Regions from separate parts of the Amycolatopsis sp. NPDC049691 genome, predicted to be linked through region 1. Evidence: riboswitches for the same ligand, from Rfam matches in the RefSeq annotation. Region 1 holds a riboswitch; the other holds the start of a gene.
What was found. Region 1 has a riboswitch for S-adenosylhomocysteine ahead of ahcY (adenosylhomocysteinase). Riboswitches for the same ligand answer to the same signal wherever they lie in the genome.
Positions count from the first base shown of each region.

Region 1 (9,960 bases):
GTCCGGGCCGTGCTCGGCGATCGCCGCCAGTGCCGCGTCGACGAACTCCGCGCGCCGCCGTTCCTGCTGGCCGGCCCAGCGCGTCGCCCGTCCGTCGACCTTGGTCACCCGGGAAGCCTACTCAAGCCCGGCGAGCCGGTGTACGCTCGCCGAAGTAGCTAGTACAGCGTGTACCCCATACTTCCGAAGGGAGCGCCATGGGCGTCGAGGCCCAGGACCGGGACGTCACCGCGGCTCGCCTGCTCAAAAGCTCCGCGAAGAACTCCTACGACCCGTACGTCGACATCGACTGGGCCGCACCGCTCGCCGAAGACAAGGCGTACATGCCGCTGGAGCGGGTCTCCCTCTACGGCACCGACCTGTGGGCGAAGCTGACGCCGGAGCAGCGGATCGAGCTGTCGAAGCACGAGATCGCCAGCATCATGAGCGTCGGCCTGTGGTTCGAGATCGTCCTCATGCAGCTGCTCGCCCGGTACGTCTTCGACCTCGACGCGCGCACCGAGCACGCGCAGTACGCGATGACCGAGATCGGCGACGAGACCCGGCACTCGGTGATGTTCGCCCGCACCGCCGACCGGCTCGGCGTCCCGCGCTACGGCGTCCCGAAGGTCGTCCACCGCGCCGCGAAGGTGTTCGGCGCGACCGCGGCCGGCCCGTCGATGTTCGCCAGCGTGCTGGTCGCGGAGGAGACCACCGACCGGCTGCAGCGCTCGATGATGGACGACGACGGCATCCAGCCGCTGATCCGCTCGGTCAACCGCATCCACGTCGTCGAGGAGGCCCGGCACGTCCGGTTCGCCAAGGAGGAAGTGCTGCGGGAGACGCCGAAGCTGTCGAAGGCGGCGCTGCAGCGGCACCGGGTACGGACCGCGCTGGTCGCCTTCGGCGTCATCGACAGCATGGTCGACCCGCGGATCTACCGCAGCGTCGGGATCGATCCGCGCGAGGGCCGCGCCGCGGCGCTCGCCAACCCGCACTTCCACGAGACGCGGCGCTGGATGGCCGAGAAGATTGTGCCGTTCCTGCGCGAAGCGGGGCTGATCGGCGGCCGGTCCGAGGGCATCTGGCGGCGCGCGCACCTGATCTAGCCCTTAATCCCTTCGCGCGCCGGCCGCGGTTCCGCCACGATGCTCGCGTGACGACCACCATCCGCCCCGCCCGCGCCGACGACGAAGCCGCACTCGCGAAGCTGGACGAACGCACCTGGACGACGACGGTCTCCCCCGCTCCGGCGCCGCCGCCCGGGACGCCGTTCTTCGACGAGGACTGCCGGCCCGAAGACGTCTTCGTCGCGGAGCACGACGGCGCGGTCGCCGGCTACGTCCGGCTCGGCAAGGGTTTCGGCATCCCCGCGCACGACCACGTGCGGGTGATCGGCGGGCTCGCCGTCGACCCGGACCGGCAGCGGCTCGGCATCGCCCGGCGGCTCGTCGAAGCCGCCGTGGCCGAGGCGCGGGCACGCGGGGCGCGCAAGGTGACGCTGCGCGTGCTGGGTCACAACACCGCGGCCCGCCGCGTCTACGAGGCCTGCGGGTTCGTCGTGGAAGGCGTGCTGCGGGCCGAATTCCGCGTCGACGGCCACGACGTCGACGACGTTTTCATGGCCCGCTCGCTCGCTTGACAGCCTCCCGGCGGCTTTGCCATCCTGGTTCCGGGCCGAGAGGCGCTGCGACGGAACTCCTTCCGCCACGCTCGGCCCGTACCACGACTCCAAGGGCGCCTCCCGCGAGGGAGGTGCCTTTTCGTTGTCCGCAAGGACATTCGTGCTGCCTCCCGCGCGTCCCGCCGACGAGCTCCGGAGTGCACCGAAGAATGAGTGACAAACTGCAGAACCGCAATGGCCTCGACTTCGCCGTCGCCGACCTCTCCCTCGCCGACGCCGGCCGCACCCAGCTGCGGCTGGCCGAGCACGAGATGCCCGGCCTGATGGCGATCCGCCGCGAGTACGCCGCGGCGCAGCCGCTGAAGGGCGCCCGCATCGCCGGGTCGCTGCACATGACCGTCCAGACCGCCGTGCTCATCGAGACCTTGGTCGCCCTCGGCGCCGAGGTGCGCTGGGTGTCCTGCAACATCTTCTCCACCCAGGACGAGGCCGCCGCCGCGGTCGTCGTCGGCCCCGAAGGCACCGTCGAAGCGCCGGCCGGCACCTCGGTGTTCGCCTGGAAGGGCGAGACGCTCGAAGAGTACTGGTGGTGCACCGACCGGCTCTTCGCCTTCCCCGGCGGCCAGGCCCCGAACATGATCCTCGACGACGGCGGCGACGCCACCCTGCTCGTCCACAAGGGAGTCGAGTTCGAGGCGGCGGGCGCGGTGCCGCAACCGTCCGAAGAGGACTCCGACGAGTACCGGATCGTCCTCGATACGCTGCGCGCGAGCCTCGCGGCCGACGGCGACCGGTTCACCCGCATGGCCAAGGAGATCCGCGGCGTCACCGAGGAGACGACCAACGGCGTCAAGCGGCTCTACAAGCTCGCCAAGGACGGCGAGCTGCTCTTCCCCGCGATGAACGTCAACGACTCCGTGACGAAGTCCAAGTTCGACAACAAGTACGGCATCCGGCACTCCCTTGTGGACGGCCTCAACCGCGCCACGGACGTGATGATCGGCGGCAAGCGCGTCGTCGTCTGCGGCTACGGCGACGTCGGCAAGGGCGCGGTCGAGGCGCTGCGCGGGCAGGGCGCCCGGGTCGCGGTGACCGAGATCGACCCGATCTGCGCGCTGCAGGCGGCGATGGACGGGCTGGACGTCGTCGAGCTCGACGACGTCGTGGCCCACGGCGACATCTTCATCACCACCACCGGCAACTTCGGCATCATCTCGGCCGAGCAGATGAGCCGGATGAAGCACAACGCGATCGTCGCGAACGTCGGGCACTTCGACAACGAGATCGACATGGCCGGCCTGGCGAAGCTGCCCGGCATCACGAAGAAGGAGATCAAGCCGCAGGTGCACGAGTGGACGTTCGCGGACGGCCACGCGATCATCGTGCTTTCCGAGGGCCGCCTGATGAACCTCGGCAACGCGACCGGCCACCCGTCGTTCGTGATGTCGAACTCGTTCACCAACCAGGCCATCGCGCAGATCGAGCTGTTCGCCAAGCCCGGCGAGTACGCCACCGACGTGCACCGGCTGCCCAAGCACCTCGACGAGAAGGTGGCCCGCCTGCACCTCGACGCACTCGGTGTGAAACTCACCAAGCTCACGAAGGCCCAGGCGGAATACATCGGCGTCGACGTCGAAGGTCCGTACAAGCTCGATCACTACCGGTACTGATCCAGGATTGCTCCATTCGACGCAGTTTGGTTCATCGGGAAAGTGGCCATCCTCCCCGTGACAGCGCATCCGCCCGGCCGGCACGCCGGACGGGTCCCATGCGAAGGAGTGTGTGTCAAGTGATCATTCTCGGTGTAATTCTTCTGGTCATCGGGTTCATCGTGGGTATCCCGGTGCTTTACACCATCGGCATCATTCTCGCGGTGGCCGGTGTGGCACTGGCCATCCTGGGCGGCACCGGCCGCCGGATCGGTGGGCGTGCGCACTGGTACTGATTCGCAGGTAGCGAACGGCCTGGCACGGCGTCAGCAGCACTGCTCGCCGCGCCAGGCCGTTCGGCCTTCTTTCACCGCCGCGAAAGCGATGAAGAGGGCAACGGCCGGATCGGCCCACCACCACCCCAGAACGGTGTTGAGCACCAATCCCGCCAGCAGGACCGCGGAAAGGTAAGTGCAGAGCAAAGTCTGCCGCGAATCCGCGACCGCGCTGGCCGAACCCAGTTCCCGGCCCGCCCGCCGTTGCGCGGCGGACAGGACGGGCATCACGACGAGCGAAACGGCCGCCAGGACGACACCCGTGAGCGAGCTTTCCGGTGCCGCCGCGGTGAAGAACGTCCGCAGGGAATCCGCCGTCACGTAGGCGGCCAGCGCGAAGAACGACAACGCGATCATCCGCAGGGCCCGCCGTTCGCGGGCTTCCGGGTCTCGGCCCGAGAACTGCCACGCGACCGCGACCGCGGAAGCGACTTCCACCACCGAATCCAGTCCGAAGCCGACCAGCGCGCCGGACGAGGCCGCGGTGCCCGCCGTCAGCGCCACGGCCGCTTCGACGACGTTGTAGGCGATCGTCGCCGTCACGAGCAGCCGGACCCGGCGCACCAGCCCCGCCCGGCGGTCCGGAGCGATCGCGACCGGCGAGCAGCAGCCGTCGGAGCACGCGTCCGTCATGCCGGCTCGCACTCTTCCCGCGGCTCGACCGCCAGCACCACCCGGACGAGTTCGCCCAGGGCGCGGGCCAGGTGGGCGTCGGCGATCTCGTAGCGCACCTGACGTCCCTCGTAGCCGGCCACGACGAGCCCGCAGCCGCGCAGGCAGGACAGGTGGTTCGAGACGTTCGAGCGGCTCAGCCCGAGGTCGGCGGCCAGCCGCCCGGGGTAGGCCGGGCCGTCCAAGAGGGCGGTCAGGATCCGGCAGCGGGTCGGATCGGCCAGCGCGCGCCCGATCCGGGCCAGCGCCGACTCCCGCGTCTCACACGTCACCATGCATTGAACTGTACATCCAGGGCTGACATATCCACAACGGACGGAAAATAAAGGGTCCTCCGGCTCCGAGGGGGAGGGAGAGCCGAAGGACCCCGTTAGTGTTAGCACATCGCCAAGCCCGTGTACACAGCTGCATACACGATCGTGTTACGTCTTCACGCCTCCCTGACGCCGCGAAGGCCTCCCCAGCCGGGGGTGAAACCGGGCGGGAAGGCCTTCGCGGATCCTGGCGGGAGGCTCAGGAAGCTTGGCGCAGCAGGGGTTTCCCGGGTGCTGCGGCGCAGCGGCACCCGCCGCCGAGCGCCTCGCAGTCGACGATCAGGCCGTGCCGGACCCGGTCGGCGTCCGAACAGGCCGCATCGGTGCACTCGGTGAATCCGCCTTCCGGGTGCACCACCGGCGTGCCGTGACAGTGGTCCACGCCCGCATCACACGAAGCACATTCCATAACCCCTTGGTACCACCGGGAACCCCGCGGACGCGGGACGACCGCGACGGCGTGTCGCGCCGGCCACCGCGGCCGGGATCAGGCCGACTTGGGGGCCCGCTTCCGCGGCGCCGGCTTCTTCTTCGCGGCCGGCTTTTCGTCCTCATCGGACTCCTCCGAAGAGGACTTCGCCCCGCGGGACTTCTTCGCGGCGTCCACACTGGCCTGCAGCGCCGCCATCAGGTCGACGACGTCCGCCTTCGCGGTGACCGCCGCGGGCTTGGTCGTCTCCTCCCCCGCCACCTTGGCCTCGATCATCTCCTCGAGGGCCTCGCGGTAGTGGTCGTGGTACTTCTCCGGCTCGAACACCGGCTCGGCCAGCGAGTCGATCAGCGACCCGGCCATGGTCAGCTCCTGCGGCCGGATCTGCGGCGGGTCGTCGCGCAGGAACGGGAAGTCGGGCTCGCGGACCTCGTCCGGCCACAGCATCGTCGTCATCACCAGCACGTCGGCGTGCACCCGCAGCACCGCCATGCTCTCCCGCTGCCGCACCGCGACCTTGGCGATGGCCACCTGGCTCGACTTGTGCAGCGCGTCCCGCAGCACCACGTACGGCTTCACCGCGTTCTTCTGCGGCTCCAGGTAGTACGTGCGGTCGTACTGGATCGGGTCGATCGACTCGAGCGGCACGAACTCCAGCACGTCGATCGTGCGCTGCGTGGGCAGCGGCAGGTCCGCCATCTCGGCGTCGGTGATGACGACCATCTCGCCGTCGGGCAGTTCGTAGCCCTTGGCGATCTCGGCGTAGGGCACCTCGGCGCCGTCGATCGTGCAGAACCGCTTGTACTGGATGCGGCCGCCGTCGGCCTCGTGCACCTGGCGCAGGGAGACGTTCTTGTTCTCGGTGGCCGCGTACAGCTGGATCGGGATGCTCACCAGCCCGAACGACACCGAGCCCTTCCACATCGCCCGCATGCCACGCACCTCCGAGATCGCCTTCACGCTACGTGACAACCGTAGCCCGAAACGTCCCGAGGCGACAGCCTGATCTAGACCTCTGCCAGGTACTTCTCCCAGAGTGCGGGGTCCATGAACCAGTTTTGGAAGTCCGTCGGATCGGTGAACCCGTTCGCGAACCGCCGCGCGACCGCGGGGTTCTGGCCGGCGACCCCGAGGATCTGGAGCACGTGCGGGGGCGGCGGGAGCAGCAGCGCGTTGGTCCATTCGGTGACGTGCCGGGCGTACTCCCAGTAGCGCTCGAACGTGGCGTCCATCCACTCCGCGTCGAACGGCTCCTCGCCGCGCTCGACGATCGCGTCCAGGTAGGTGGCCGCGCAGTGGCTCGCGTTGTTCGAGCCCTGGCCGGTGATCGGGTCGTTCGCGACGACGACGTCGGCCATGCCCAGCACGATCGCCCCACCCGGCAGGGTGCCGACCGGACGGCGCACCACCGGCGTGTAGCCGCCGGCCAGCGTGGCCTTCGCGTCGGTCAGCTCGGCGTCGCGGCAGCGGTCGTACTCCCACGGCACGAACTGCTTCATCAGGTCGAGGATCCGCCCGAAGTGCTCGGCCGGGCCGGGGCGGTCGTCGAAGCAGTCCAGCGGCCCGCCGGGGATGCCCTCGAAGAAGAGGATGTCGCAGTTCCCGCTCAGCGTGTACGCGGGGATCATGAACAGCTCGCCGACGCCGGGGACGATGTTGAACCGCACCGCCATCCGGTCCGGGTGCTCCGGCCGCGGCCGGACGCCGTGGGCGTAGGCCAGCGACAGCGCGCGCATCGGCTTCGTGTACGGCGAGCGCTCGGGCACCCGGTCGAACAGCTGGACCAGCTCGCCCTTGCCCGCCGAGATGATCACCAGGTCGTAGAGCCGGGACAGGGCGTCCAGCTCGGACGTCATCACGCCGTGGATGACGAGCTTGCCGCCGCGGTCTTCGAACAGCTCCAGCCAGCCCGCCATCTTGACCCGCTGGTCGACCGACTGCGCGACGTGGTCCAGCTCGGCGAACCAGTCGAGGGCGCGGCCGCCGTCGGGCGCGGCCACGGACACACCGAGGCCTTCGACGTTGACGGTGTCGGCCTCCCACAGGTTGATCCCGAGGTCCCGCTCGTGCTGCAGCGCGTCGTGGAACATGCACTGCGTCGACATCACGCGCCCGCCGCGAATCTCGTCCGGCGTCCGCGCGGACATCACCGTGACGTCGTAGCCCTTCGCCTGCAGCCCGAGGGCCAGCTGCAGCCCGGACTGCCCGGCGCCGACGATCAGAACCCTGCGCATGAAGCTCGTTCTCCTTCTCAGGCGTTCGGGACGCTGCCGGCCAGCTCACGCGGACCGGACAGCACGGCCAGCGACAGCGTGTGGCTGACCAGCTCGGTCAGGGTGGCGATCGCCGAGGCGCGGTCGCGGGCGTCGCAGGTGACCAGCGGGACGCTCGGGTCGAGCGCGAGCGCGTCGCGCACCTCGTCGAGGTCGTGCACCGGCATGCCCTCGAACTGGTTGACCGCGACGACGAACGGCAGGTCCGAGTCGTTCTCGAAGTAGTTGATCGCCGCGAACGACTCGTCGATCCGGCTGGTGTCGACCAGCACGACCGCGCCGAGCGCCCCGCGGCTCAGGTCGTCCCAGAGGAACCAGAACCGCGCCTGCCCCGGCGTGCCGAACAGGTACAGCAGCAGGTCCGGGCGCAGCGTGATCCGGCCGAAGTCCATCGCCACGGTCGTCGTCGACTTGCCGCCGGGCGGGATGTCGTCGACGCCTTCGCCGGCCTCGGTCATCCAGGCCTCGTTGCTCATCGGCGGCACTTCCGACACCGCGCCGACGAACGTGGTCTTCCCGACACCGAAGCCCCCGGCGACGACGATCTTCGCGGAGATCGTCAGCAGATCGCCCTCAGGCGGGGAGCCGCTTGAGCCCATCAAGGATCCTCTCGAGCACGTTGGTGTCGTGGTGGTAGGCGTGCGCGGTGGGGTGGACGAACACCGCGCCCTGGGACGCGAGGTCGCCGATCAGCACCCGCACCACGCCCAGCGGCAGGTCGAGCCCGACCGACAGCTCGGCGATCGAGCAGCGGGAGCGGGCGCGCTCGTAGAGCGAACGCGACTCGGGCATGAGCGTGCCGCTCAGCGCGGGGTCGTACTGCGGGACCGAGACCAGCGTCTCCACCAGCAGCTGGTGCCGGGTGCTGGTGCGGCCGCCGGTGAGCGCGTACGCGCGGATCCGGCGGCTGCGCCGCGGCAAGGCGGTGTCCTTCTCGGACACGGGGATCACATCCTTGTCGGGCATCGTCATCACACCCGGGGGCGGCGCGCGGTGAGCACCTGGCGCAGTTCGGCGCGCACCTCGGGGGTGAGCGCGTGGCCGGCGTTGGTGATGAACTGGGTCATCTCGTAGGCGACCACCTTCATGTCCGCCTCGCCCGAGGTCAGCACCGCGAGCCCGGCACCGGAACCGATGCCCATGAACAGGAAGTAGCCGTGGGTGAGCCGGATGATGATCTGCTCGCAGGCGCCCTTCCCGAACAGCGCCGCGCTGTTGCCGGCGAGCGAGAGCAGGCCGCTGGCGATCGCCGCGAGCTGCTCGGCTTCGGCCTCGCCGACCGAGTCGGACGCGGTGAGGGGGAAGCCGTCCACGCTCATGATCAGCGCGTGGCTGACGCCGTGGACCTTGCGCACGAAGTCGTCGAGCAGCCAGGCGAAGTTCGCCGGGGCCGGGTGGGGGGCGCTCACGAGGCGGTTCCTCCGGGCGTCTCGTCCTGCTGGGCACGGTGGTTCTCGGCGAGGGCGGCCCGCTCGCCGTCGGCGAAGGCGCCGAGGTCGGCGAGCAGCTGCTCGTGCCCGTTCGCCGCCGGTTCGGCGGCCGGGGGCGGTGGTGGCGGTTCGGGCGCGGCACCGCGGATGCTGCCGGGTACCCGCCGCGGCAGGCCGTTGGCCGTGGTGCCGCCGGTCTGCTCGAGCGGCCGCGGGCGGGGGCTCGGCTTGCGCGGCACGGCCCGCACCGGCTCCTCCTTCGGGAACGTGCCCGGGCGGCGGCGCGGCAGCCCGCCGACGGAGGCCGGTTCGCCCGCCGGCGCCTTCACCGGCTCGACCGTCACGGTCCGGGTGCCCGACCAGGCGTTTTCGGCCAGCTCGGTGACGATGCCGGTGGGCAGCAGCACGGTGGCCACCGTGCCGTGCGGGCTCCGCCGGTCCAGCCGCACGGTGAAGTCGTGGCGGGCGGCGAGCCGGGAGACGACCGCGAGCCCCATGTGCCGCGCCGCGGCGTCGTCGAGGTCGCCGCCGGCGGCCAGCCGCGCGTTGAGGCCGTCGATCCGGTCGGCCGGGATGCCGATGCCCTCGTCCTCGATCCGGACGAGCACGCTGCCCTGCTCGGTCAGGTGCGCGCTGACGTTCACCGGCGAGCTGGGCGAAGACTGGTTGGCGGCGTTGTCGAACAGCTCCGCGAGCACCCGGCCCAGGTCCTCCGCGGCGAAGCCGACGACGCCGAGGTTCACCACGCGGCCGATCGTGATCCGGGCGTAGTGGTCGATCGAGGACATCGCCGCGCGCATGACGTCGAGGACCGAAGTCGCCCGGGCGGCGTCGTCGGCGGTCTCCTGGCCGGCCAGCACGCGCAGGTTCTCGGCGTTGCGGCGCAGCCGGGTCGCGAGGTGGTCCAGCTGGTAGAGCTCGGCGAGGCGGTGGTGGTCCTCCTCCCCCGCCTCCAGCTCTTCGAGCCGGGCCAGGAGCTGGTCGAGCAGGTTGAGGTCACGCAGGGCCACGCTGGCGCAGATCTCGGCCAGCACGGCGTCGTCCGAGGACGACGCCGATGCCGCCACCGGCGGCGTCAGCTGCGCGATCGCCGGCCCCGGCGCGGGCGCGTACCCGGGGTGCTTCGGCGGCGCGGTGAGGAACTGCGCGGCGGCGACCCGCGAGCGGTCCAGCAGGACGCGTGATCGATCCAGGAGTTCCCGGGCCCGGCTCGCCATGTGGTCCCACTTCTTCCTTGCTCAGGTGCGGAAAACG
Region 1 covers NZ_JBFANX010000031.1:59,983-69,942, forward strand. The annotation lists gene AB0J40_RS43315 (TetR/AcrR family transcriptional regulator) at 1-108, opposite strand, end outside; gene AB0J40_RS43320 (diiron oxygenase) at 198-1,088, shown strand; gene AB0J40_RS43325 (GNAT family N-acetyltransferase) at 1,136-1,621, shown strand; S-adenosyl-L-homocysteine riboswitch at 1,653-1,729, shown strand; gene ahcY (adenosylhomocysteinase) at 1,813-3,273, shown strand; gene AB0J40_RS43335 (hypothetical protein) at 3,393-3,548, shown strand; gene AB0J40_RS43340 (cation transporter) at 3,579-4,220, opposite strand; gene AB0J40_RS43345 (metalloregulator ArsR/SmtB family transcription factor) at 4,217-4,534, opposite strand; gene AB0J40_RS43350 (hypothetical protein) at 4,773-4,982, opposite strand; gene AB0J40_RS43355 (Ku protein) at 5,061-5,936, opposite strand; gene AB0J40_RS43360 (styrene monooxygenase/indole monooxygenase family protein) at 6,011-7,237, opposite strand; gene AB0J40_RS43365 (ATP/GTP-binding protein) at 7,255-7,875, opposite strand; gene AB0J40_RS43370 (DUF742 domain-containing protein) at 7,850-8,242, opposite strand; gene AB0J40_RS43375 (roadblock/LC7 domain-containing protein) at 8,248-8,685, opposite strand; gene AB0J40_RS43380 (ATP-binding protein) at 8,682-9,923, opposite strand.

Region 2 (9,960 bases), on a different contig from region 1:
GATCGAGGTGCTGCGGCGCGCCGAGTGCGGCGACCTCTTGGAGGAGGTCTACGACCGCTACCGCCGGGCTCGGCCGGGCGCGCTGTCCCGGCCGCCGCACTGGTGGGCCCGAGGTGCGGGGCAGCCGCCGATCTCCGCGGCCCCGCGGTACGTCGCCCTGCACCGCGATCCGGGCGGTGTCCCGGACGGGTACGCGACCTACCTGCTCGACGGGACGTTGACGGTCGACGAGACGATCGCCGCCGACGACGCCGTGGCGACGGCGCTGGCCCGGTTCCTGCTCGACCACGACCTGGCCACCCGCGTCGTGTTCAAGCAGTGTCCGCCGGACCACCCGTTGCGCTGGCAGCTCGCGGACTTCCGCGCGGCCGAGGTGAGCGACGAGACGGACTGGCTGTGGGTGCGGTTGCTGGACGTCCCGCGCGCGTTGACGGCACGCGGCTGGTCGGCCGACGGCGATCTCGTGCTGGACGTCGAGGACCCATTCCTCGGCGAGGACGGGCGTTATCTGCTGACGGTCCGCGACGGCAAGGCCGAGTGCGTCCCGACGGACCGGACACCCGACCTGTCCCTGGACGTCAGCGACCTGGGATCGGTGTACCTCGGCGGGGTCGCGCCGAGCACGCTGGTGCGGGCCGGGCACGTCCGGGCCCACCACCCGGACGCGGCCGCGCGCGCCGACGCGCTCTTCCGCACCGAGCGCGCCCCGCACTGCCTGCACTGGTTCTGAAGCGGTCCTCAGAGGGTGACGGCGAGCCCGAGCTTCCCCGCCAGCCGTCCGATCCACGCATCGACCTCGTCCGGCGACCGGTCCGGCAGGCCGAAGACCGTCTCGGTGACGCCGAGGGAATCCAGGTGCGCCAGCCGGTCCGGGTCCGGGCGTTCCCCGAGCGCGCAGATCCGCGGCGCGCCCGTCCGTCCTTCGGCGGACCAGATCTCCCTCAGCAGCGCCACGTGCCCGTCCAGGTCGGAGTCGGCCGGGGTGGTGATCCAGCCGTCCGCGTGGCGGGCGATCCAGCGGAACGTCTTCTCCGTCGGACCCGCGCCCAGCAGCACCGGGATGTGCGCCTGGACCGGCTTCGGCCACGCCCAGCTCGGCCCGAAGGAGACGAACTCCCCGGCGTAGGAGGCCTCTTCTTCCGTCCACAGTGCACTCATCGCTTCGAGGTACTCGCGCAGGGCCGTGCGGCGCCGGTTGCCCGGCACGCCGTGGTCGGTCAGCTCGTCGACGTTCCAGCCGAAGCCCGTCCCGAGCGTGACGCGCCCGCCGGAGAGGTGGTCGAGGCTCGCGATCGTCTTCGCCAGCGTGATCGGATCGCTCTCCACCGGCAGGGCCACCGCGGTGGACAGCCGGATCCGCGACGTCACCGCGGCCGCCGTCGCCAGCGCGACCCAGGGGTCGAGGGTGCGGCTGTAGCGGTCGTCGGGCAGGGACGCGTCACCGGTGCGCGGGTGCGGCGACTCGCGCTTCACCGGGATGTGCGTGTGCTCGGGGACGTAGAAGGTGGCGAACCCGGCGGCCTCCGCGGCGCGCGCCGCGGCCGCCGGGGTGATGCCCCGGTCGCTGGTGAACAGCACGATTCCGTAGTCCACGCGAGGAGCGTATTAGAACGTGTTTCAGTTTTCAAGGTGGGCAGCCGATGAGGTGAGCGCCGCCGCCGGCGCGGGGAGGATGGGGGCCGGAGGTGCAGGTGGACGCAGTGTTCCTTTGTGGACGGTCACGGCCGGTGTCCCAGATCGTGGACGCCGGGCCGGGGCGGGATGGCCAGCCGGGTGCCGGTTCCACTATCCTCGTCCGCGGGCCGAGAGGCGCTGCAACGGACCACGGGGTCCGCCACGCTCGGCCCGATCCACCGGACCAAGGGCGCCTCCCGGACGAGGGAGGGCGCCGATGAGTCAAGATCCCACCAGCCGGCTGCGTGAGCTGCTGGGCCGCCGCGTGGCGGTCCTCGACGGTGCCTGGGGCACCATGCTGCAGGGCGCCGGGCTCACCCCGGCCGACTACCGCGGCGACCGCTTCGGCGAGCACACCCACGACGTCACCGGCGACCCCGACCTGCTGAACCTCACCCGCCCGGACGTCATCCTCGACGTCCACCGCCAGTACCTCGCGGCCGGTGCGGACATCACCACGACGAACACCTTCACGGCCACCAGCATCGGCCAGGCCGACTACGGGCTGCAGGCGTACGTCCACGAGATGAACGTCCGCGGCGCGCAGCTGGCCCGCCAGGCCGCCGACGAGTTCGGAGACCGGTTCGTCGCCGGCTCGATCGGCCCGCTCAACGTCACGCTCAGCCTGTCGCCGAAGGTCGAGGACCCGGCGTACCGCGCCGTGACGTTCGAGCAGGTCAAGGCGTCCTACGCGGAGCAGATCGCCGGGCTCGCCGAGGGCGGCGTCGACCTGCTGCTGATCGAGACGATCTTCGACACGCTCAACTGCAAGGCCGCGATCGCCGCCGCCCGCGAGGTCGCGCCGCACCTGCCGCTGTGGATCTCGGTCACCATCGTCGACCTGAGCGGCCGCACGCTCTCGGGGCAGACGGTCGAGGCGTTCTGGAGCTCGATCGAGCACGCGAAACCGCTGGTCGTCGGGGTGAACTGCTCGCTGGGCGCGGAGGAGATGCGCCCGCACGTCGAGGAGCTCTCGCGGATCGCCGACACCTACGTCGCCTGCCACCCGAACGCCGGCCTCCCGAACGCGTTCGGCGGCTACGACGAGACGCCGGCGGAGACGGCCGGGCTGGTCGGCGGGTTCGCCCGCGACGGACTGGTCAACCTGGTCGGCGGCTGCTGCGGCACCAGCCCCGCGCACATCGAGAAGATCGCCGAAGCCGCGAAGGGCGTCACGCCCCGCGAGGTGCCGGCGCCGCGCACGCACACCCGGTTCAGCGGGCTCGAGCCGTTCGGCATCGGCGCCGACACCGGGTTCGTGATGATCGGCGAGCGCACCAACGTCACCGGCTCCAAGCGGTTCCGCCGGCTCATCGAGTCCGGTGACCACCAGGGCGCCGTCGACGTCGCGCTGGAGCAGGTCCGCGGCGGGGCCAACCTGCTCGACGTCAACATGGACGCCGACCTGCTCGACTCCGAGCAGGCGATGACGACGTTCCTCAACCTGATCGCCACCGAGCCCGAGGTCGCGCGGATCCCGGTGATGGTCGACAGCTCCAAGTGGAGCGTGCTCGAAGCCGGGCTGCGCTGCCTGCAGGGCAAGGGCGTGGTCAACTCGATCAGCCTCAAGGAGGGCGAGGAGCCGTTCCTGGCCCAGGCCCGCACGATCCGCAACTACGGCGCCGGCGTCGTCGTGATGGCCTTCGACGAGCAGGGCCAGGCCGACACCGCCGACCGCAAGGTCGAGATCTGCGCCCGCGCCTACGACCTGCTCACGCGGAAGGCGGGCTTCGCGGGCGAGGACATCATCTTCGACCCGAACGTCCTGGCCGTCGCCACCGGCATCGCCGAGCACAACGGCTACGCGAAGGCGTTCATCGACGCGCTGCCCCGGATCAAGCAGCGCTGTCCGGGCGTGCACATCTCGGGCGGCATCTCGAACCTGTCGTTCTCCTTCCGCGGCAACGACGTCGTCCGCGAGGCGATGCACTCGGCGTTCCTCTTCCACGCCGTGCGGGCCGGCCTGGACATGGGCATCGTCAACGCGGGCCAGCTCGCGGTCTACGAAGACATCCCGAAGGACCTGCTCGAACTGGTCGAGGACGTGCTGTTCGACCGCCGCGAGGACGCCACCGACCGGCTGGTGAGCTTCGCCGAGAACGTCAAGGGCAGCGGCACCAAGCGCGTCGTGGACCTCTCCTGGCGCGAAGGCACGGTCGGGGAGCGGCTGTCGCACGCGCTGGTGCACGGCATCGTCGACTACATCGAAGACGACACCGAAGAGGCCCGGCAGCAGCTGGCGCGGCCCCTCGACGTCATCGAGGGCCCGCTGATGGACGGCATGAAGATCGTCGGCGACCTGTTCGGCTCCGGCAAGATGTTCCTGCCGCAGGTCGTGAAGAGCGCCCGCGTGATGAAGCGGTCCGTCGCCTACCTCGAGCCGTTCATGGAGGCGGAGAAGGAGAAGGCGCGCCAGGAGGGCAGGCTCGCCACGTCGGGCGGCCAGGGCAAGATCGTGCTCGCCACGGTGAAGGGCGACGTCCACGACATCGGCAAGAACATCGTCGGCGTCGTGCTCGGCTGCAACAACTACGAGGTGATCGACCTCGGCGTGATGGTGCCCGCCGGGAAGATCCTCGACACCGCGGTCACCGAAGGCGCCGACGCCGTCGGGCTGTCCGGGCTGATCACGCCGTCGCTGGACGAGATGGTCGCCGTCGCCACCGAGATGCAGCGGCGCGGGCTGAAGCTGCCGCTGCTGATCGGCGGCGCGACGACGTCCCGCCAGCACACCGCGGTGAAGATCGCGCCCGTCTACGACAACGCGACGGTCCACGTGCTCGACGCGTCGCGCGTGGTCGGCGTGGTGTCCGACCTGCTCGACCCGGACCGCTCGATCGCGCTCGCCGAGAAGAACCGCGCCGACCAGGAGGTGCTGCGCGAGCAGCACGCGAGCAAGCAGCGCCGCCCGATGCTCACGCTCGAGCAGGCGCGGCTCAACCGCGAGCAGGTGGTGTTCGCCGACCTGCCGACGCCGCTGTTCACCGGCACCCGGGTCGTCGAGCCGTCCATCGCCGAGCTGCGCGAGATGATCGACTGGCAGTTCCTGTTCCTGGCCTGGCAGCTCAAGGGCAAGTACCCGGCGATCCTGGAGCAGCCGGTCGCCCGCGAGCTGTTCGACGACGCGAACAAGCTGCTCGACCAGATCATCGCCGAAGGCAGCTTCACCGCGAAGGGCGCGTACGCGTTCTGGCCGGCGCACAGCGAGGGCGACGACATCCGGCTCGACGGCGAGTTCGCGCACGTCGGGTTCCCGATGCTGCGCCAGCAGACGTCGAAGCCGGAGGACCGCGCCAACCGCTGCCTCGCCGACTACATCGCTCCGGAAGGCGACCACCTCGGCGGCTTCGCGGTCGCGATCCACGGCGCGGAGAAACTGGCGGCGAAGTACGAAGCCGAGCAGGACGACTACCGCGCGATCATGGTCAAGGCGCTGGCCGACCGGCTCGCCGAGGCCTTCGCCGAGCACATCCACCTGCGGGCCCGCCGCGACTGGTTCGAGCCGGACGCCGAGCCGGTGCTGGCCGACCTGCACGCGGAGCGGTTCCGCGGCATCCGCCCGGCGCTGGGCTACCCGGCCAGCCCCGACCACAGCCAGAAGCGTGAGCTGTTCGAACTGCTCGAAGCCGATCGGCTGGGGATGGACCTGACCGAGTCGTTCGCGATGACGCCGGCGGCGAGCGTGTCCGGGCTGATCTTCGCGCACCCGGACTCGCGGTACTTCACCGTCGGGCGGCTCGGCCGCGACCAGATCGAGGACTACGCGCGCCGCAAGGGCGTCGCGGTCGCCGAGGTCGAGCAGTGGCTGCGGCCGAACCTGGCCTACGAGCCCGAGGCGTAGTCCTTCAGCTCGATGTCGGTGGCGAACCTGTCGGTCGCCTTGAGCATCAGGCCGAGCAGGAAGCGGGACTTGAACGTCCAGTCCCGCAGCTTGATCCGCAGCGGCGACGGCGGCGCGAGGAACGGACCCGCGCTGCCGCGCTGCGCGACCTTGGCGTAGCCGCGCAGCTGTTCTTCGTAGCGGGCGAAGGCGATGCGGTGGTCGCCGTTCGCTTCGAGGAGCTCGCCGGCGAGCACGTAGGCGCCGACGATCGCGAGGCCGGTGCCGAAGCCGCCGAGGGTGTTGCCGTAGGCGGCGTCGCCGAGCAGGACGACCCGGCCGCGGGAGTAGTGGTCGATCGTGACGCGGGCGAGGGAGTCCAGGTAGAACTCGCGGGCGTCCGGCAGCTTCGCGATCAGTTCGGGCACCCGCCAGGCCGCCCCGCGGTAGGCCTCGGCCACCAGCTTCCGCTGCGTGCCGGTGTCGCCGCGGTCGTAGTCCAGCTCGGGTGAGGCGAAGACCAGGAACGCCGAGGCCTTCGGCCCGCCGACGGCGGCCATCCGGCCCGGCTCGTTGTACATCACGGCCTCACCGCCGCCGACCTGTTCGCCCAGTTCGGCGAGGGCGTAGTAGTGGCCGAGGAACCGGACGTAGTCGCGTTCGGGACCGAAGGCCAGCCGCCGGACGTTCGAGTGGATACCGTCGGCGCCGACGACGAGGTCGAACCGGCGGGGTGCGGCGGTGGCGAAGGTGACGTCGACGCCGTCGGCCGTCTCGATCAGCGCCGTGATGGTGTCGCCGAAGAGGTACTCGCAGTCCGTGTGCTCGTACAGGATGTCCGCGAGGTCGCCGCGGCGGATCTCGATGTCGCCGCCGGTGAACTCGCCGGGGATCACGGCCCGCGGGCGGCCGGCGGCGTCGACGATGGTCTGGTCGGTGCCACCGGTCTGCCGGGCCAGGACGTCGTCGAGGATGCCCATGCGCTCGAGCACGGTCCGGTGGGTGGCGCCCTTGAAGTCGACGGACTGGCCGCCGGGCCGCACCGAAGGAGCGCGCTCGACGACCGTGACGTCGTAGCCGTAGCGGGTCAGCCAGAGGGCGAGGGCGGGGCCGGCGATGCTCGCGCCGGAGATCAGGACGGTCGGCTTTTTCATGCCGCCGAGCATCACCGGGACGGCTGACCGGTCTCTGGCGAAGCGCTGACGGCGGCCGTCAGCGACTGTCGCGAGTGGACCGCGCGCGGACCGTGACGACGGAAAATTCCCGGCCACGGCCACGGTTTTCCCGCCGGTTTTCGCACGTTGACCCCGGCCGGTCGCGCGGGCACCATTTGCCGGGGGAGAGGGGGCGGCGATGCTGGACAGCGAAACGCGACCGGCGGCCACCGCGCTCGGCGAGCTGCTGCGCAACGGGGAGCGCGCACTCGAGGCCGACGGCGACCTGCGTGCCGGCCGGGAGTGGTTCGACCGGGCGTACCGGGCCGCGGAGGCCGCGTGCGACGGGGAGGGGATGGCCCGCGCCGCACTGGGGCTGGCCGGGCTGTGGGTGCACGAACTTCGGAGCGCGCCCGCCGCCGCGCTGCTGCAGGCCCGGTTGCGCAGCGCGCGGACCGCCGTCTCCCCGGGGTCGTCGCTGGCCCTGCGGCTCAAGGCCCGGCTCGCGGGCGAAGCCGACTACGTGGCGGGGGAGAGCAACGAGATCCTCGCGGTGCTCGAGGAGGCCAAGCGCGCGGGCGACCCGGTCGCCTGGGCCGAGGCCGCGAGCCTGGCCCACCACTGCCTGCTCGGGCCCGGCCACGGCGGCCAGCGCCGGGCGCTCGCGCAGGAGCTGATCACCGAGGGCTTCCGCACCGATCGCCGCAGCGACCTGCTGATGGGCCTGCTCTGGCGCACGGTCGACCTGTTCCTCGACGCCGACCCGCACGCCCAGCGCGGGCTCGCGGACCTGCGTGGCCTGCTGGCCGAGCGCGACCACCTCGCGGTCGGGTTCGTGCTCGACGCGATCGACGTCATGCTCAGCATCCGGGCCGGCCGGTTCGACGAGGCCGAAAACCGCGCGGCGGCCTGCGCGCTGCGCGGCGAGCAGGCCGGCGACGCCGACGCGATCGGCTGGTACACCGCGCAGGTCGGGGCCGTGCGCTGGTACCAGGGCCGCGTCGCCGAGCTGCTGCCGGTGCTGCGGGAAACCGTGCACTCGCCGACGCTCAGCGCGGTGGACAACGCGCTGATCGCCGGGCTGGCCGTCGCCGCCGCGGCGGCCGGGGACGAGCGCGAGGCCGCCGGGGCGCTGGCCCGGCTGCGCGGCCGGGACCTGGCGCTGCTGCCGCGGTCGAGCAGCTGGCTCGTGTCGATGTACGGGATCGTCGAGTCCGCCTACCTGCTCTCGGACGTCGACTCCGCGCTCGCCGCGTACGCGCTGCTCACGCCCTTCGCACGGCTGCCCATGACGGCCAGTCTCGGCGTCGCCTGCTTCGGCTCGGTGCAGCACGCGCTGGGCGTCGCGATGCTGACCGCGGGCGAGACCGCACGGGCCACCGAGCACTTCCGGGCGGCGGTGCGCGACAACCTCGCGCTGGCGCACTGGCCGGCCGCGGCGCTGTCGCGCGCCCGGCTCGCGCAGGCGCTGGGACCCGCTTCGGCGGAAGGCGCGCGGGAGCTGGCCGCGGCGACCCGGGAGGCGGAGCAGCTCGGGATGGTGCTGCCCGGTTTCGCGTCCGGTGGCGGGAACCGGCGCGTCACGTGCCGTCGCCAGGGCAGCCACTGGCTCTTCGTCCTGGACGGGCGGTCCGCGCTGGTCGAGCACAGCGTCGGCATGGGCTACCTCGCGACACTGCTGGACAACCCCGGCCACGAGCTGACCGCGGTCGAGCTGGCGCACGGGGTGGTCGCCGAGGCGACGTCGGCGCAGCCGGTGCTCGACCAGGAGGCGACCGGGCACTACCGGCGCTGGCTCGCGAACCTCGAGGCCGAGCTCGACGAGCACGAGGCCAACCACGACACCGGCCGGGCCGAGCAGGTCCGCACCGAGCGCGACTGGCTGCTGGGCGAGCTGTCGGCCGCCGCGGGGCTGGCCGGCCGCGTCCGCGAGTTCGCGGGCGCGGAGGAGAAGGCCCGGGTCGCGGTGGGCAAGGCGATCCGCCGCGCGCTGACCCGGATCGCCGCGGCGGACGCCGTGATCGGCGACGTCCTGCGCGACGGCGTCCGCACCGGCACCCGCTGCAGCTACGACCCGGGCTGACCGGCCGCGGGAGACGGCTTACTCGACGGCGCCGTTCTGGGTCAGCAACGTCTGGTACCAGGCGTCGTACGGGTGGTTGGTCGCCGGGTAGTTCGCGAGCGGCGTCGTCGCGTCGCCCGCCGAGTCGAAGTCCCAGCCGCGGACCAGCTTGCCCGACTGGCGGGCCGAGGTGATGAACGCCGACTCCGTCGCGGGCGCCCCGTAGAACAGCGCGCCCTGCTGCAGCTCCGCGCTGTCGCCCTGCTGGAACTCGTCGAAGGCGACCTGCCGGTAGCGGACCCGGTCACCGGTGACGCTCGCGGTGTCCGCGCGCAGGGTGTTCGACGGCGTCGGGCCGTCCGCGCCGGTCCACACCTTCATCCGGCGGGTGCCGTTGGTGGCGGTGTCCTTGGCGTACCGCGCGTCCGAGGTCTTGGCGTTGCCGGTCCACGTCACCGCCGTGCCGGTGAGGGTCCCGGTCCAGGTCCAGTTCTGGCTGCTGCTCTGGCTCTGGTGGATCTCCCGCAGGTGCGTCGCGTCGGTGAAGGCGACCGTCGGCTGGACGCCGTTGTCGTACTGGTGGCTGGCCTGCCAGGTGATCTCGCCGTCGGCGCCGAGCTTGCCGACGTGGTACCAGAGCGTCGTCGCGGACTGGGACTGGTGGACCTCGACGAGGTCACCGTCGTCGTCGAGCGCGACGGCCGGGGTCTGGCCGCTGTCGTACTTGCCGTGCCGCAGCCAGGTGACGCGGCCGTCGGCGCCGTAGGTCCCGGTCCAGTACCAGAGCGCGCCGCCGCCGGAGTCGTGCACCTCGACGACCTGGCCGCGGCCGTTGAGCGCGACCGCCGGGTGGTACCCGACGTCCCGCTTGTATTCGCTGCGGCTGCCGCCGTCGCCCGAGAGCAGCGGCAGCACGCGCCCGCGCAGCGCGTCCACGGCCGGCGAGCCGGCCGGGTAGTCCTGCGCCCGCAGCAGCCGGCCGCCGAACACCGATTCCAGTTCCTGGTTGACCGCGGCCAGGTTGCCCGCCGCGAAGTTCGCGTTGTCGGTCAGGTCGTCCTTGAGGTCGAGCATGACGACGATCGGCGCGGCCGAAGGGTGGGCGGCCGACCAGGTGTTCACCACCGACAGCCAGTCGCGCAGGTTGTTCGACGCCGGGTTGCCGCCGCTGTGGTCGACGGCGTTGCCGGGCGAGTCGTGGCCGACCCCGTAGTCGTGGTTCGTGGCGTAGCCGTTGTCGTGGATGTCGT
Region 2 covers NZ_JBFANX010000037.1:8,477-18,436, reverse strand. The annotation lists gene AB0J40_RS45710 (GNAT family N-acetyltransferase) at 1-730, shown strand, start outside; gene AB0J40_RS45705 (TIGR03619 family F420-dependent LLM class oxidoreductase) at 739-1,593, opposite strand; S-adenosyl-L-homocysteine riboswitch at 1,799-1,877, shown strand; gene metH (methionine synthase) at 1,892-5,515, shown strand; gene AB0J40_RS45695 (FAD-dependent monooxygenase) at 5,497-6,648, opposite strand; gene AB0J40_RS45690 (hypothetical protein) at 6,848-8,731, shown strand; gene AB0J40_RS45685 (hypothetical protein) at 8,750-9,960, opposite strand, start outside.
Region 2: it holds a riboswitch for S-adenosylhomocysteine, as region 1 does, so the genes downstream of both, metH (methionine synthase) here and ahcY (adenosylhomocysteinase) in region 1, are expected to answer to the same signal.